Regions from separate parts of the Streptomyces prunicolor genome, predicted to be linked through region 2. Evidence: riboswitches for the same ligand, from Rfam matches in the RefSeq annotation. Region 2 holds a riboswitch; each other region holds the start of a gene.
The links. A riboswitch is a leader RNA that binds a small molecule or an ion and turns the genes downstream of it on or off. The one in region 2 is predicted to bind thiamine pyrophosphate.

Region 1 (5,187 bases), 4.9 Mb from region 2:
GGGTCGGGTTGTCGGGCCGCGCGATGAACACGGTCGCCCCGAACTCCCCCAGCGACACCGCGAACGCGAACCCGGCGGCGATGAGCAACGCCCGCCGTACGAGCGGCAGATCGACCTCGCGCCACACCCGCCAAGGCGACGCCCCGAGCACGGCCGCCGCTTCCCGCAGCCGCCCGTCCACCGCCCTCAGCACAGGCAGCATCGTCCGTACGACGAAGGGGACGCCGACCAGCGCCTGTGCGAGCGGCACCAGGATCCACGAACTCCGCAGATCCACCGGGGGTTTGTCGAGCGAGATCAGGAACCCGAAGCCGACCGTCACCGCCGACACCCCGAGCGGCAGCATCAGCAGCGCGTCGAACCCCCGCACCAGCCGCCCGGCATCGCGCCGGGTGAGCGCCGCGGCGGCGAGACCGCCGATCACCACGGCGATGACGGTGGCGGCGAGGGCGTACTCCAGCGAGTTGCCGATCGCGGCGATCGGCGGGACCAGGAAGGTGCCGCCGTCGTCGTGGGTCAGCGCCCGGTAGTACCCGAAGTCCGGTGTGTCGAGCGACCGTTGGACCAGCACGGCGAGCGGCAGCAGAAGCAGTACGGCGATGGACGCGACGACTCCGGCCAGCAGGGACCACTGGCCGGCCCCGCGCGGGCGCCGTGCGGTCACCGACGGGTCCACGAGCCGTAGGGCGCTCTCCCGGCGTCGTACCGTCCAGGCGTGGACGGCGAGGATCGCGCCGACCGCGACGAACTGGACGATCGTGAGGACGGCCGCCGTGGACAGGTCGAAGACCTCCGAAGTCTGGCGGTAGATCTCGACTTCGAGGGTCGAGAAGGTCGGGCCGCCGAGGATCTGGACCACGCCGAAGGACGTGAAGGTGAAGAGGAAGACCATCAGCGCGGCGGCGGCCACGGCGGGCCCGAGCGCGGGCAGCGTCACCTTCCGCCAGGCCCGGAACCGGGAGGCGCCGAGCATCCGCGCGGCCTCCTCCTGGCGCGGGTCGAGTTGGGCCCAGAGGCCGCCCACCGTCCGTACGACGACCGCGTAGTTGAAGAAGACGTGCGCGAGCAGGATGGCCCACACGGTGGTGTCCAGCCGTACGCCCCACAGGTCGTCGAGGAGTCCGCCCCGGCCCACGAGTGCGAGGAACGCGGTACCGACGACGACCGTGGGCAGCACGAACGGGACCGTGACGACGGCCCGCAGGACATGTCTGCCCGGGAAGTCGAAGCGCGCGAAGACGTACGCGCCGGGGAGCGCGACCAGCAGCGTGAGCGCGGTGGACGCAAGCGCCTGCCAGGTGGTGAACCAGAGGACGTGCCGGATGTCGGACTCGACCAACACATCCCCGATACGGCCCAGTTGCCAGGCGCCGTCGACCTTGAGACCGCGCGCGACGATCGCGGCGACGGGGTAGGCGAAGAACACCGCGAAGAACGCGACAGGCAGGGCCATGAGCCCGAGCCGCGTCGCGCTCCCCTTACGGGTTTTCCCCGTCTTTCGCGGGGCTGCCTCAGTCGCCGCTTCGGCTACTTCAGTACGAGCGAGGTCCACGACTTGACCCACTGGTCCCGGTCGGCGGCGATCTTCGCGGGCGCCATGGTCTCGGGGTCCGGGGCCTGGCGGCCGTACTGCACGAACTCCTGCGGCACCGTGGCGCCTTCGATCACCGGGTAGACGAACATGTTGAGCGGCATGTCCTGCTGGAACGCCTTGGTGAGCAGGAAGTCGAGGAACGCCTTGCCGCCCTTGGTGTTCTTGGCGTTGCTGAGCAGCCCCGCGTACTCGGTCTGCCGGAAGCAGGTGCCGTACGACACCCCGGTGGGCGCGGTGGTCGGCTTCGGGTCGGCGTAGATGACCTCGGCGGGCGGCGAGGAGGCGTACGAGACGACGAGGGGCCGGTCGCCGCCTGCCTTCTTGCCCCCGGCGGAACCGGAGAACTCCTGGTCGTAGGCCTGCTCCCAGCCGTCGACGACCTTGACGCCGTTGGCCTTGAGCTTCTTCCAATAGCCCTGCCAGCCGTCGTCGCCGTACTGGGCCGCGCTGCCGAGCAGGAAGCCGAGGCCGGGCGAGGAGGTGGCCGCGTTCTCCGTGACAAGGAGGTTCTTGTACTCGGGCTTGACCAGGTCCGCGAAGGAGGTCGGCGGGGTCAGCTTGTGCTTGCTGAAGTAGGCCTTGTCGTAGTTGACGCAGATGTCGCCGGTGTCGATGGGCGTGACCCGGTGCTTGGTCTGGTCGACGCGGTACTCGGGCTTGACGAGACCTGCGCCCTTCGCGTCGTAGGACTGGAAGAGGCCGTTGTCGAGCGCGCGGGAGAGCAGGGTGTTGTCGACGCCGAAGAAGACGTCGCCCTGGGGGTTGTCCTTGGTGAGGATCGCCTTGTTGACGGCCTGACCGGCGTCGCCGTCCTTGAGGACCTTGACCGTGTAGCCGGACTGCTTCTCGAAGTCCTTGAGGACGCTCTTCGAGACGGCCCACGAGTCGTGGCTGACGAGGGTGACGGTCTTGGAGTCGGAGCCGCCGCTCGTGTCCGACCCCGACCCGCACGCGGAGAGCGTGACCAGGCCGAGGCCGACGAGCACAGCACAGTACTTCTTGGTGTTCACGGTGATGACCGAACTTCCTACCCAGAATGACCTGGGCGAGGTTCAGAGGGTCTGCGGCCCGATTGCCGCACTCTCAGCGCTGCGCGCTCCCCTGTCGGATATGAAGGTGTACGTACAGGTGGTACGGGTGAAGATTACCGCTCGGTGGCCGCGAGCTGGCCGCACGCTCCGTCGATCTCCTGGCCACGGGTGTCCCGGACGGTGACCGGCACCCCATGGGCCGCGATGGCCTCGACGAACGCCTTCTCGTCCTCGGGGCGGGAGGCCGTCCACTTCGAGCCCGGCGTCGGGTTCAGCGGGATCAGGTTGACGTGCACGGGCTTGCCCTTGAGGAGGCGGCCGAGCCGGTCACCGCGCCACGCCTGGTCGTTGATGTCGCGGATCAGCGCGTACTCGATGGACAGTCGGCGCCCCGACTTCGCCGCGTACTCCCAGCCCGCGTCGAGGACCTCGCGCACCTTCCACCGGGTGTTCACGGGGACCAGGGTGTCGCGCAGCTCGTCGTCGGGCGCGTGCAGCGAGATGGCGAGCCGGCACTTGAAGCCCTCGTCGGAGAACCGGTGGATCGCCGGGACCAGTCCGACGGTCGAGACGGTGATCCCGCGCTGCGAGAGGCCGAGGCCGTCCGGCTCGGGGTCGGTGAGGGCACGGATCGACTGCACGACCCGCTTGTAATTGGCGAGGGGCTCGCCCATCCCCATGAAGACGATGTTGGACAGCCGCGCGGGACCACCGGGGATCTCTCCGTCCCGCAACGCCCGCATCCCGTCGACGATCTGGTGCACGATCTCACCGGTCGACAGATTGCGGTCGAGCCCGGCCTGACCGGTCGCGCAGAACGGGCAGTTCATCCCGCACCCCGCCTGCGAGCTGATGCACATGGTGACCCGGTCCGGGTACCGCATCAGCACGGACTCGACGAGCGTCCCGTCGAACAGCCGCCACAGCGTCTTGCGGGTGGTGTCCTGGTCGGTCGACAGATGCCGTACGACGGTCATCAGTTCAGGAAGCAGCGCCTCTTGCAGCTTGGCGCGCGAACCGGCGGGGATGTCGGTCCACTCCGCCGGGTCGTGCGCGAACCGCGCGAAGTAGTGCTGCGAGAGCTGCTTGGCGCGAAACGGCTTCTCCCCGATCGCGGCGACGACTTCCTTGCGCTCGGCGGGCGTGAGATCGGCAAGGTGCCGCGGCGGCTTCTGGGCTCCGCGGGGGGCGACGAATGTGAGTTCTCCGGGCTTAGGCATGGCCCTACCAGTGTCGCAGACATACGAAGAGGGACTCGCCGCCCTGTGGACAACGAGCCCCTCGTACGCAAAACCGCAGGTCAACCGCTCCGTAAGCCGGCCGGTTCTCAGCCGGAGCCGACGAACAGCACCAGCAACAGCCACACCACCGGAGCCGTCGGCAGCAAGGAGTCCAGCCGGTCCATGATGCCGCCGTGCCCCGGCAGCAGCGTGCCCATGTCCTTGATGCCGAGGTCGCGCTTGATCATGGACTCGCCGAGGTCGCCCAGCGTGGCGCTGGCCGCGACCGCGAGGCCCAGGATCAGGCCCTGCCACCAGCTGCCGTCGTCGATCAGGAACTGCATGCACAGCGCGCCCGCCACCATCGCGAAGGACACCGCCCCGAACAGGCCCTCGCGGGTCTTTCCGGGGCTGATGCGCGGGGCGAGCTTGTGCGTGCCGAAGCGCCAGCCGATGGCGTACGCCCCGGTGTCGCTGACCACGGTCAGCAGCAGGAATGTCAGGACCCGCCAGGCGCCGTCGTCGGCGGTGAGCATCAGGGCGACGAACGTGGCCAGGAACGGCACGTAGAACGCCGCGAAGACGCCCGCCGTGACGTCCTTGAGGTAGCCCTCGGGCGGTTCCGTCATCCGCCAGACGAGGACGGCGAGCGCCGTGAGCGCCATGGCGACCCAGGCTCCCTCAGGACCCCGGACGTAACCGGCGACGACCATCGCGGCGCCGCCGACCGCCAGGGGCACTAGGGGCGCCTTGATGCCCTTGCGCTCCTGCAGCCGCGAGGTGAGCTCCCACAGGCCGACCACGACGGCGACCGCTATCACTCCGACGAACGCGGCCTTCACCACGAAGAGGGACGCGATGATCACCACGGCGAGCCCGACGCCGACCCCTATGGCCGCACCGAGGTCCCGGCCCGCGCTCTTCTTCTGCGGGGCGGGCGCCGGTGGCGGGACGTCGGGCATGGGCTCCGGATTCTGCGGCACCGCCCCGTAGGGCTGCGCCTGCGGCGTGTCAGAGGGCTGCGTCCGCGGGTCGTACGGCTGTGACTGCCGTACGTCGTACGGCGGTTGCTGCGTCTCGTCGCGGAACAAGGGGCCGCTCAGCCGAGCGGCCCCCCGGTCGTCATCCTGGTGTCCGCCGTATGCGGGCTCGTCGGGCACGATGGGCATGGGGCGAGTCTGCTGCGCCTCAGGCGCATCGTACGTGGGACCCGCCGGGGCAGCCCCCTGGACAGGCCCCTGGTCGGACGGCCCCCAGTACCCGGCTTGTGGCGGTGCTCCCCAGGAAGAGTCGTTCATCAGACCTCGAGCAGCTCCGCTTCCTTGTGCTTGAGGAGTTCGTC
Region 2 (5,187 bases):
GCGGCCCGCTCTCGAACCGGCTCGTCCGGTTGAACGGGGCGCCGGGCTCGTCGTCCTCGTTGACCGGCAGCGGACGCGGCACGGTCAGCGAGCGCGGGATCACACTCGTACGGTTCTCGGCGTTGGGATACTCCGAGGTCAGCGCCTGCGGCGGCACCGCGTCCAACTGCTCGGTACTCAGCCTCGACCGCGCCTCGCGGACCATCCCGAACAGCGCGACCGCGTCGTACGGCCGCAGGTCCGGGGTCCGCGCGGTGGCGGTGGCGACCAGCTCGTCCAGCTCGTACGCCAGCCCCGGCACGAGCGCCGAGGGCGGCGGGACGTCCTCGTGCAGGTGCTTGTAGAGCACGATCGCCGCGGAGTCCCCGTCGTGCGGCTTCTGGCCGGTGAGCATCTCGTACAGGACGACACCGCACGCGTACACGTCGACCCGGGGGTCGGCGGTGGTGCCCTCGATCTGCTCCGGCGCGAGATACGACACCGTGCCGAGCACGGACCCGGTGGTGCTGGTGACCGTGTCCACGGACCTGACCAGCCCGAAGTCGGCGACCTTGACCCGGCCGTCGTCCCCTATGAGCACGTTCTCCGGCTTCATGTCCCGGTGCACGAACCCGGCCCGGTGCGCGGCGCCCAGCGCGGCCAGCACCGGCTCCATGATGTCCAGGGCGGCCCGCGGCTGCAGCGCCCCGCGCTCGCGCAGCACGTCCCGCAGGGTGCAGCCGGCGACGTACTCCATGGCCAGATAGACGTACGACCGGTCGGCGCCCTGGTCGAAGACCTGCACCACGTTCGGATGCGCCAGCCGCGCCACGGACTTCGCCTCGCGGATGAACCGGTCCACGAAGTGGGCGTCGGCCGCCAGCGTCGGGTGCATCACCTTGAGCGCGAGAACCCGGTCCAGGCGGGTGTCCACGGCCCGGTAGACCGTGGCCATCCCGCCGACGGCGATCCGCGCGTCGACGCGATAGCGGCCGTCGAGCAACTGCCCGACGAGAGGGTCATGAAGGGTCGTATCCACGCAGGTGAGTGTACGAGCCAAGGCTGAAAGCACGGCCTTTTCGCCCGGTTTCGAGGCGGTACTGCAGCCGACCTGTGACGGATCCCACGAGCGGTCGGCCGCCGACGGCGAGGCAGCCCCACAGGTCGGGCCACCTCTTGGCCGACTGGAAACGGGTGGTGCGCGGGTGGGAGACAAAACGGAAGTGCGGCGCAGGGTGCCTAGAAAGCGGGCCGCTCAGGATCCAGTACCGCCAGACCCTCCGCAGGAGAGGACGCTTCGGCGAAGTGCCTACGGGGGATACGCCCCGCCCGGAACGCCAACCTCCCCGCCTCCACCGCGCTGCGCATCGCCGACGCCATCAACACCGGTTCCTGCGCCCGCGTCACCGCTGAGGCAAGCATCACACCGGCACACCCCAGCTCCATCGCGAACGCCGCGTCGGACGCCGTACCGGCCCCCGCGTCCAGAATCACCGGCACGCGCGCGTGCTCGGTGATCAGCTGGAAGTTGTGCGGGTTGCGAATCCCGAGCCCGGACCCGATCGGCGACCCGAGCGGCATGATCGCCGCACACCCGACGTCCTCCAGCTTTCGTGCCAGCACAGGATCGTCGTTCGTGTACGGCAGCACGGTGAACCCGTCGTCGACCAGGGTCTCGGCGGCGTCGAGCAGCTCGATCGGATCGGGCAGCAACGTGCGCTCGTCCGCGATCACTTCAAGTTTGACCAGTGAGGTCCCCAGGGCCTCCCGTGCCAGCCGCGCCGTCAGCACCGCCTCGCCCGCCGTGAAGCAGCCCGCGGTGTTGGGCAGCACCCGGATACCGAGCCGTTCCAGGACGGACAGCACAGAGCCGTGCACGGAAGCGTTGACGCGCCGCATCGCGACCGTCGTGAGTTCCGTCCCGGAGGCCACCAGCGCGCGCTCCAGGACGTCGAGGCTGGGCGCACCACCGGTGCCCATGATCAGCCGGGACGTGAAGGACGTACCACCGAGGACGAAGGGGTCGTCGGCCATGGGTCAGCCTCCTTGGACGGCGGTGAGGACCTCGACGCGGTCTCCCTCGGAGAGGGACGTCGACGGCCACTCCGCGCGCGGGACGACGGTTTCGTTGAGGGCGGCGGCCACTCCGGAGGGGGCCGGGGTCAGGGCACGCACCAGGGTGTCGAGAGCCGTGCCGGGAGCGATCTCCCGGGGCTCCCCGTTGACGGAGACGTTCATGCGGACTGCTCCACGAGTGCTCCGGCGCCGAACCGCTTCGGCGTGAACGGGCGCGCCTCGTCCGGGAGTTCACCGGTGCTGAGCGCGTGCGCCAGGGCATCGCCGGTGACCGGGGTGAGCAGCACGCCGTTGCGGTAGTGCCCGGTGGCCAGCAGCAGTCCCGGCAGTGCGGTCGGGCCGAGCAGCGGCGCGTTGTCGGGGGACCCGGGGCGCAGTCCGGCCCGGGTCTCGGTGAGCGGGAGTTCGGTGATCCCGGGGACCAACTCGTGGGCGTCGCGGAGGAGTTCGTAGACACCGCCGGCCGTCACGGTCGTGTCCCAGCCCAGTTCCTCGCTGGTCGCGCCGACGACGAGCTCGCCGTTCTCGCGTGGCACCAGGTAGACGTGGCTGCCGCGCACCATGGCCCGCACGGTCCGGTTCAGGAACGGCGCGTAACGCTCCGGCACGGTCAGCCGCAGCACCTGGCCCTTCACGGGTCGTACGGGCGGCAGGACGTCGTCCGGGACCCCCTTCAGCTGCCCGCTGAGGCTGCCGCACGCGAGGACGACCTGGCCCGCGCCCAGCACCTCGCCCTCGCGCGTGACGACCCCCGTGGCGCGGTCCCGCTCGACCGTGAGCCGCTCGGCCCACGTCCGGTGGAGGACGACCCCGGCCCGCTCGCAGGCGGCCACCAGCGCGCCCGCCAGCCGCCTCGGGTCGACCTGGTGGTCCCCGTCGACCCTGAGCCCCCCGCGGACACCCGGCGCGAGCATCGGCTCCAGGCGCCGGCACTCGCGCCCCGACAGCCACTCGGAGTCGAGCCCCGACTGGTGCTGCAGGGCGTGCAGTTCGCGCAGATGGGCGCGGTCGTCGGCGTCCAGGGCGACGGCGAGCGTTCCGCAACGGCGGTAGCCGAGGTCGAGGCCGGTGAGGTCGGTCAGCTCGGCCGCGAAGTCCGGGTAGCGGTGCGCCGAGGCGAGGTTGAGCGCGAGCAGGGTCTGTTCGCCGTAGTGGAGTTCGGTGACGGCGGCCAGCATCCCGGCGGCCACCTGGGCAGCGCCGCCGCCCGGCTCGGGGTCCAACACGGCCGTGGAGAAGCCGCGTTGGGCCGCGCGCCAGGCCGTGACCAGGCCGATGATTCCGCCCCCGACGACGAGGACGTCTGACGTACGTGTAGGCATGGGCGTCCAGCCCCTCCCTTCGCCGGCATGACCCGGATCAGGTTCGTACGGTCGGAGGCCGCCAGCCTCCCTCTCAGCCCGGTGCGTCCGGACTCCCGCGAGTGCTTGTACGTTGGCCACCCTAGCCCGTACCCCATGTCCCAGTAAGGGAGCCTCCGTCCATGACCCGCTCGCTCGACGGTCTCGTGTTCGCCCCCGTCGCGGACCAGGCACCGGGTCAGGTCGGCACCCGAACCCGGTTCGCGTACCACGAGAAGGACGGCGAGATCTGGGCCGAGTACGCGGGCGGCGATGTCGTGCGCGGGCAACTCGTCGGCACGCGCGCGGGGGACCGATTGGACTTCCGGTACGTGCAGTTGAAGACGGACGGGACGACGTCCAGCGGGCACTGCGTGTCCGAAGTGGTCGAGTTGCCCGACGGTCGCATGCGCCTGGATGAGACCTGGGAGTGGGAGTCCCAGCCGGGAAACGGGACCAGCATTGTGGAACAGGTCACCTGACGCGCCCACTGCCTGACAAATTGTCAGGTGTCTATGGTGATCGAGTGAGCGAGCAGACGCGGGACCAGGGCACGGTGACAGGGCGGCGCGTGGTCGTCGTCGGCGCGGGCATGGCCGGGGTGCAGACCGCGGTCGCGCTGCGGGAGCAGGGCTTCACCGGCACCGTCACCCTGATCGGCGCGGAACCCCATCAGCCGTACGACCGGCCCCCGCTGTCCAAGGCCGTCCTGCTCGGCAAGGCCGAGGGCTCCGCCTTCGACGTCGACTTCGAGGCGCTCGGCATCGAGGTGCAGCTGGGGCGCGAGGTGGTGGGCGTGCGCCCCGCCGACCACGAACTGGACACCGCCGAGGGCCCGGTGCCCTACGACGTCCTCGTGCTCGCCACCGGTGCCGAACCGATCCGGCTGCCGGGCGCCGACGGCATCCCCGGGGTGCATCTGCTGCGCACGCTGGACGACGCCGAGCGGCTGCGGCCGGTGCTCGCGCGGCAGCACGACATCGTGGTGGTCGGCGCGGGCTGGATCGGCGCCGAGTTCGCCACGGCCGCGCGCGAGGCGGGCTGCGCGGTGACCGTCGTGGAAGCCGCCGACCGGCCGCTCGCGGGCGCGCTGCCCGCCGAGGTGGCCGCGCCGATGGCCGCCTGGTACGCCGCGGCCGGAGCCACACTGCGGACGCACGCACGCGTGAAGCACATCGAGCCCGGCGAGGTGGTCCTCGACGACGGCTCACGGCTGCCCGCGGGTGCCGTCGTGGTCGGCATCGGCGCCCGCCCCGCCACCGCCTGGCTGACCGGCTCCGGCATCGAACTGGGCGCACACCGCGAGGTCCTCGCCGACGACGGGCTGCGCACCTCGGTGCCGGACGTGTACGCGGTCGGCGACTGCGCCTCCTTCCCTTCGGGAAGGTATGGCGAGCGCCTTCTGGTCCACCACTGGGACAACGCCCTCCAGGGGCCGCGCACGGTCGCCGCGAACATCGTGGGGGAGACCCCGGCGGTCTACGACCCGGTGCCGTACTTCTGGTCGGAGCAGTTCGGCCGGTTCGTCCAGTACGCCGGTCACCACGCGTCCGCCGACACCACCCTGTGGCGGGGCGACCCGGCCACCCCGGCGTGGAGCGTCTGCTGGCTGCGCGGGGACCGTCTGGTGGCCCTCCTGGCGGTCGGCCGCCCCCGTGACCTGGCCCAGGGCCGCCGGCTGATCGAGTCGGCCACGCCCATGGATCCCGCGCTGCTGGCCGACGCTTCTCTACCGATGAAGGCGGCTATCGCCTAGTTCGTCCCCCCGGGTCGGACCGGCCCGACTTCCGAC
Region 3 (5,187 bases), 2.6 Mb from region 2:
GAACTGACCGAGAGCTGACGAAGAGCCGACCGAGAGCCGGGCCGCTCGGTCGCCGTCAGTCGGCGATCGGCAGGTACACGCGATTGCCCGCCGCCGCGAACTCCTTCGACTTCCGGGCCATGCCCTCCTCGACCTCCGCCTGGGTGCCGCCGTGCTCACGCCGAATGTCGTGGGAGATCTTCATCGAGCAGAACTTCGGCCCGCACATCGAGCAGAAGTGGGCGGTCTTGGCGGGCTCGGCCGGAAGCGTCTCGTCGTGGAACTCCCGTGCCGTGTCCGGGTCGAGGGCCAGATTGAACTGGTCCTCCCAGCGGAACTCGAAGCGGGCGTCGGACAACGCGTCATCCCACTCCTGTGCACCTGGGTGCCCCTTGGCGAGGTCGGCTGCGTGGGCGGCGATCTTGTAGGTGATGACGCCGGTCTTGACGTCGTCACGGTTGGGCAGGCCCAAGTGCTCCTTGGGCGTGACATAGCAGAGCATGGCCGTGCCCCACCAGGCGATCATCGCGGCACCGATGCCGGAGGTGATGTGGTCGTACGCCGGCGCGACGTCCGTCGTCAGCGGGCCGAGCGTATAGAACGGAGCTTCATCACAGATCTCCTGCTGAAGGTCGATGTTCTCCTTGATCTTGTGCATCGGGACATGTCCCGGGCCCTCGATCATGGTCTGTACGTTGAAACGCTTCGCGATCGTGTTGAGTTCCCCGAGCGTCCGCAACTCCGCGAACTGCGCCTCGTCGTTGGCGTCCGCGATCGAACCAGGCCGCAAGCCGTCGCCCAGCGAGTACGTGACGTCGTAGGCGGCGAGGATCTCGCACAGTTCCTCGAAGTTCTCGTAGAGGAACGATTCCTTGTGGTGCGCGAGGCACCAGGCCGCCATGATCGAGCCGCCGCGCGAGACGATGCCCGTCTTGCGGTTCGCGGTCAGCGGTACGAACGGCAGCCGCACGCCCGCGTGGACGGTCATGTAGTCCACGCCCTGTTCGGCCTGTTCGACGACCGTGTCCTTGTAGATCTCCCAGGTCAGTTCCTCGGCGCGGCCGTCGACCTTTTCGAGCGCCTGGTAGAGCGGCACCGTGCCGATGGGGACGGGGGAGTTGCGCAGCACCCACTCGCGGGTGGTGTGGATGTTCCGGCCGGTGGACAGGTCCATGACCGTGTCGGCGCCCCAGCGGGTCGCCCAGGTCATCTTCTCGACCTCCTCCTCGATGGAGGAAGTGACCGCGGAATTGCCGATGTTGGCGTTGACCTTCACCAGGAACCGCTTGCCGATGATCATCGGCTCGATCTCGGGGTGATTGACGTTGGCCGGCAACACCGCCCGCCCGGCCGCGATCTCCTCGCGGACCACCTCGGGCTCGACGTTCTCCCGTACGGCCACGAACTCCATCTCGGGCGTGATCTCACCCCGTCGCGCGTAGGCGAGTTGCGTGACCGGCACGCCCTCACGTCCGCGTCGCGGCTGACGAGGCCGCCCGGGGAAGACCGCGTCGAGGTTGCGCAGCCCACCGCGCGGTGAGGTGTGCTTGATCCCGTCGTCCTCGGGGCGGACGGGCCGGCCCGCGTACTCCTCGGTGTCGCCGCGGGCGATGATCCAGTTCTCCCGCAGCGGCGCCAGCCCCCTGCGGACATCGGTGTCGACGAGCGGATCGGTGTACGGGCCGGAGGTGTCGTACAGCGTCACCGACTCCCCGTTGGTGAGGTGCACCTGACGGACCGGCACCCGCAGATCGGGGCGCGAGCCTGCGACATACCCCTTGTGCCAGCCGATGGACCGCTCGGCCTCCGTCGGCTGTCCGGCCGCCGTGGACTGCTCGGCCCGCGCGAACTCCCCGCCCGGAATGGGCTGTTCGTCCTGGCTGAAGGCAGACGTGTGTGCGTCCTTGTTGGTCATGAGACCTACTCCCTACGCCGGCATTACCCGGTAACAGGTTCGGCGGTCGACGCAGCGGCTTCCGTCAGCCGATGTTCCATGCGAAACATCACTCGATTCAGGTGACGTTTCACGTGAAACAACGCAAAGACGAAGGTCAGCGCCCTCTCAGCCCGGTGCTCCGAGCTCCCGCGTGTGCAAAGGTGCCTCCACGCTAGCGTCATAAGTGGCGCGGTGAACAGTGGGCCTCCGGCGTTCTTGCGATGATCGGGCGGTGACCACGACACAGCAGCCCCCGTACCCGCCGACCGGGCCGCCCCATGGCCACGGCCAGGGATCCGGCGACCATCACGGTTCCGGCTCCGGGCACGACCACGGAACGGGCGGGGACGATGGACACGGTTCGGGTGGAGACGGCGGACACGGACCAGGCGGGGACGGCGGACACGGTTCCGGTGCGGGCGGTGGGCACGGTCATTCACACAGCCATGGCCCCGCCGCACCCGTCTCCCGGCACCTGCGGAAGGTCATCGCGGCGATCCTGATCCCGTTCACCGTGGCGGTCGTGGTCGGCATGGTGGTGCTCTGGCCCGGCGGCGCCCCCTCGCACAAGCGCACCGGAGTCGGCTTCGACCGGCAGACACAGCAGGCCACGGTCACCAAGGTCGTCAGCGTGAGCTGCGCCTCGGTGAACGCCTCGGGCGGGGGCTCGACCGGGGACACCTCCACCGCCGAAGGCTCCTCAGCAGCACAGGAGGCGGCCGGCACCTGCAAGAAGGCCACGGTCACGGTCTCCACCGGCAAGGACAAGGGCCGTACGTTCACGGAGATCGTGCAGCCCGACCAGTCACGGCAGTTGCATCAGGGCGAGAAGGTCGTGGTCGCGTACGAGCCCTCCGCGCCCAGGGATCTGCAGTACTCGGTCACCGATGTGAACCGTAAGTTCCCGATGGCGCTGCTGGCCGGGATCTTCGCGCTGGCCGTCGTGGTGGTGGGCCGACTGCGCGGTGTCATGGCGCTGGTCGCGCTGGCCATCAGCTTCATGATCCTGAACTTCTTCATCCTGCCCGCGATCCTGCACGGCTCGAACCCGCTGATCGTGGCGGTGGTCGGATCGAGCGCCATCATGCTGATCGCCCTCTACATGTGCCACGGCCTGTCGGCCCGTACGTCGGTGGCGGTACTCGGCACCCTGATGTCACTGGTGCTGATCGGCGTCCTGGGCTCGGTGTTCATCGGCTGGGCCGCACTGACCGGCAACACGGACGACAACACGGGCCTGATCCACGGGCTCTACCCGTCGATCGACATGAGCGGTCTGCTGCTCGCCGGTGTCATCATCGGTTCACTCGGTGTGCTCGACGATGTGACGGTCACCCAGACATCGGCGGTCTGGGAGCTGCACGAGGCCAACCCCGCGATGGGTTGGCGCGGGCTGTACCGCGCCGGCATCCGCATCGGCCGCGACCACATCGCGTCCGTCGTCAACACGCTCGTCCTCGCCTACGCGGGCGCGGCCCTGCCCCTGTTGCTGCTCTTCTCCATCGCGCAGAGCAGCGTGGGGGCGGTCGCCAACAGCGAGTTGGTCGCGGAGGAGATCGTGCGCACACTGGTGGGCTCGATCGGCCTGGTCGCTTCGGTACCGGTCACCACGGCCCTGGCCGCCCTGGTGGTCTCGGCCGACCGCCCGGGACCCGAGGCGGTTCCGAGGGGTGCAGCTGGAACAGCTGGAACAGCTTCGGCTACGGCGGCCACGTCGGCGCCGAGTGCCAAGCCCGCGGCGGCGCGCGGCGGGAAGGGCCGACGCCGCAAGCACTGAGATGCCGCAAGCACCGCGATTGCCTCGCCGCGAGCACTGCGGTGGACGGCGAAAACCGCCCCAGGGAGCCACGCAGAAGCGTTACTGCGATTCCCCGGGCCCGGAGGGCCTCGGTGGATGTTCAAGGGCTCACGGCGCCTCCAGCGGCTTCAGGGCCCTTGACGAAGCGTTACGCCAACTCCCCGACCCCCGCCGCCGACCAACACGTCACCCGGCGCTCTGCTCCTCCGCCAGAATGCGGTCCAGCGCCTCGTCGAGGTGGGCGTCGAAGTCCGCGAGGGCACCCTCCTGACCGAGCGGAACCAGCCGGTCGGTGCGGTCGAGGAACGCCACCAGCGGTGCCGCGCCGGTGCGGAACAGCGCCTGGTCGCTGCCCACCTGAAGCCGGATCAGCACCTCACCCAGCGTTTCGGGGTCGACGGGTTCGATGCGTACATCGCCTTCCCCGCACGCCATGCCCAGCCCATCGATCAGCAGCTCCCGGCCGAAGGTCCAGGTCACCGGGGCGTCACCCGGCAAATGGAAAGTCAGCCGCACGGCGTACGGATCGCACGTCTCGTAGCCCAGCTCGACCGGGATACGGAAGGAGAGCTCCTCGGAAACGAGGAAGCTCATCATGACCTCTGCCTGTACGGACTCGCGCATCGCCTATCCCGTCAACTGCCGTCGTCTGGCCGGGAATGATCCCCATGACACTGAAGGAATATTGCTGAACGTACACGTTAGATCACAAGGAGTAAGTTTTCAGATGCTGATAGAGAGCGCGAGCGACCCCAGAAGCCGGTCGACCCCGGTCTGCAACTGCCGAGCCGCGGCCGGCAGTCGATCGGCCTGATGCGAGGGCAGGGAGATGGCCATCGTGGCGGCCGTGGTGCCGAGCGTGATCGGAATCGCCGCGCAGACCGTCCCCAGCGCGTACTCCTGACGCTCCACCACCAGCTCCGTCCGCCGCATCCGGTCCAGGCGCCGCACCAGGGAGTGACCGTCACGCACGGTGTACGGCGTGAGGGACCGCACGGGGTAGCGGTCGAGGTGATCGCGGCGGACGTCCTCGTCCAACTGGGCCAGCAGACACTGGCCGATCGCGTGCGCGTGCCCCGTCTCACGGAAGTCCGCCCACTCCTCGACCGCCGGATTGCCGGGGGCGTCGGAGACGCACAGGACCTCGATCTCGCCGTCGCGGTACATCGCGTAGTACACCGGTGCGCCGATCAAATCCCGCCATTGCGCCAAGGCGTCGACGATCGTGCTGCGACGTTTCTCCTGCGCCCCGCTGCTGCTCAGCCGCTCCGCCGCCTCCCCGAGGAAGAACAGCCCCTTGTCACGGCGGAGATATCCCTCGTGCACGAGGGTGCGTAGCAGGTGGTACGCCGTGGGAAGGGCGAGGCCTGTCTCGCGGGCCAACTGCTTGGCGGGAGCGCCGTGTTCGTGCCCGGCGACGGACTCCAGCAGGCGCATGGCCCGCTGGACGGAGCCGATGAGGGTGACGGCGGAC

Region 1: linked by a shared signal. The riboswitch ahead of OG588_RS36005 (thiamine ABC transporter substrate binding subunit) and the one ahead of thiO (glycine oxidase ThiO) in region 2 are both predicted to bind thiamine pyrophosphate.
Region 3: linked by a shared signal. The riboswitch ahead of thiC (phosphomethylpyrimidine synthase ThiC) and the one ahead of thiO (glycine oxidase ThiO) in region 2 are both predicted to bind thiamine pyrophosphate.

Annotation. Positions count from the first base shown of each region.
Region 1 covers NZ_CP108676.1:7,800,974-7,806,160, reverse strand. The annotation lists gene OG588_RS36010 (ABC transporter permease) at 1-1,453, opposite strand, end outside; gene OG588_RS36005 (thiamine ABC transporter substrate binding subunit) at 1,528-2,604, opposite strand; TPP riboswitch at 2,601-2,707, opposite strand; gene rlmN (23S rRNA (adenine(2503)-C(2))-methyltransferase RlmN) at 2,739-3,845, opposite strand; gene OG588_RS35995 (phosphatidate cytidylyltransferase) at 3,953-5,143, opposite strand; gene frr (ribosome recycling factor) at 5,143-5,187, opposite strand, start outside.
Region 2 covers NZ_CP108676.1:2,853,707-2,858,893, reverse strand. The annotation lists gene pknB (Stk1 family PASTA domain-containing Ser/Thr kinase) at 1-1,018, opposite strand, end outside; gene OG588_RS12885 (thiazole synthase) at 1,219-2,013, opposite strand; gene thiS (sulfur carrier protein ThiS) at 2,017-2,217, opposite strand; gene thiO (glycine oxidase ThiO) at 2,214-3,377, opposite strand; TPP riboswitch at 3,375-3,486, opposite strand; gene OG588_RS12870 (hypothetical protein) at 3,539-3,877, shown strand; gene OG588_RS12865 (NAD(P)/FAD-dependent oxidoreductase) at 3,922-5,151, shown strand.
Region 3 covers NZ_CP108676.1:5,418,841-5,424,027, forward strand. The annotation lists gene thiC (phosphomethylpyrimidine synthase ThiC) at 56-1,894, opposite strand; TPP riboswitch at 1,887-2,076, opposite strand; gene OG588_RS24850 (YibE/F family protein) at 2,148-3,692, shown strand; gene OG588_RS24855 (SsgA family sporulation/cell division regulator) at 3,900-4,337, opposite strand; gene OG588_RS24860 (IclR family transcriptional regulator) at 4,437-5,187, opposite strand, start outside.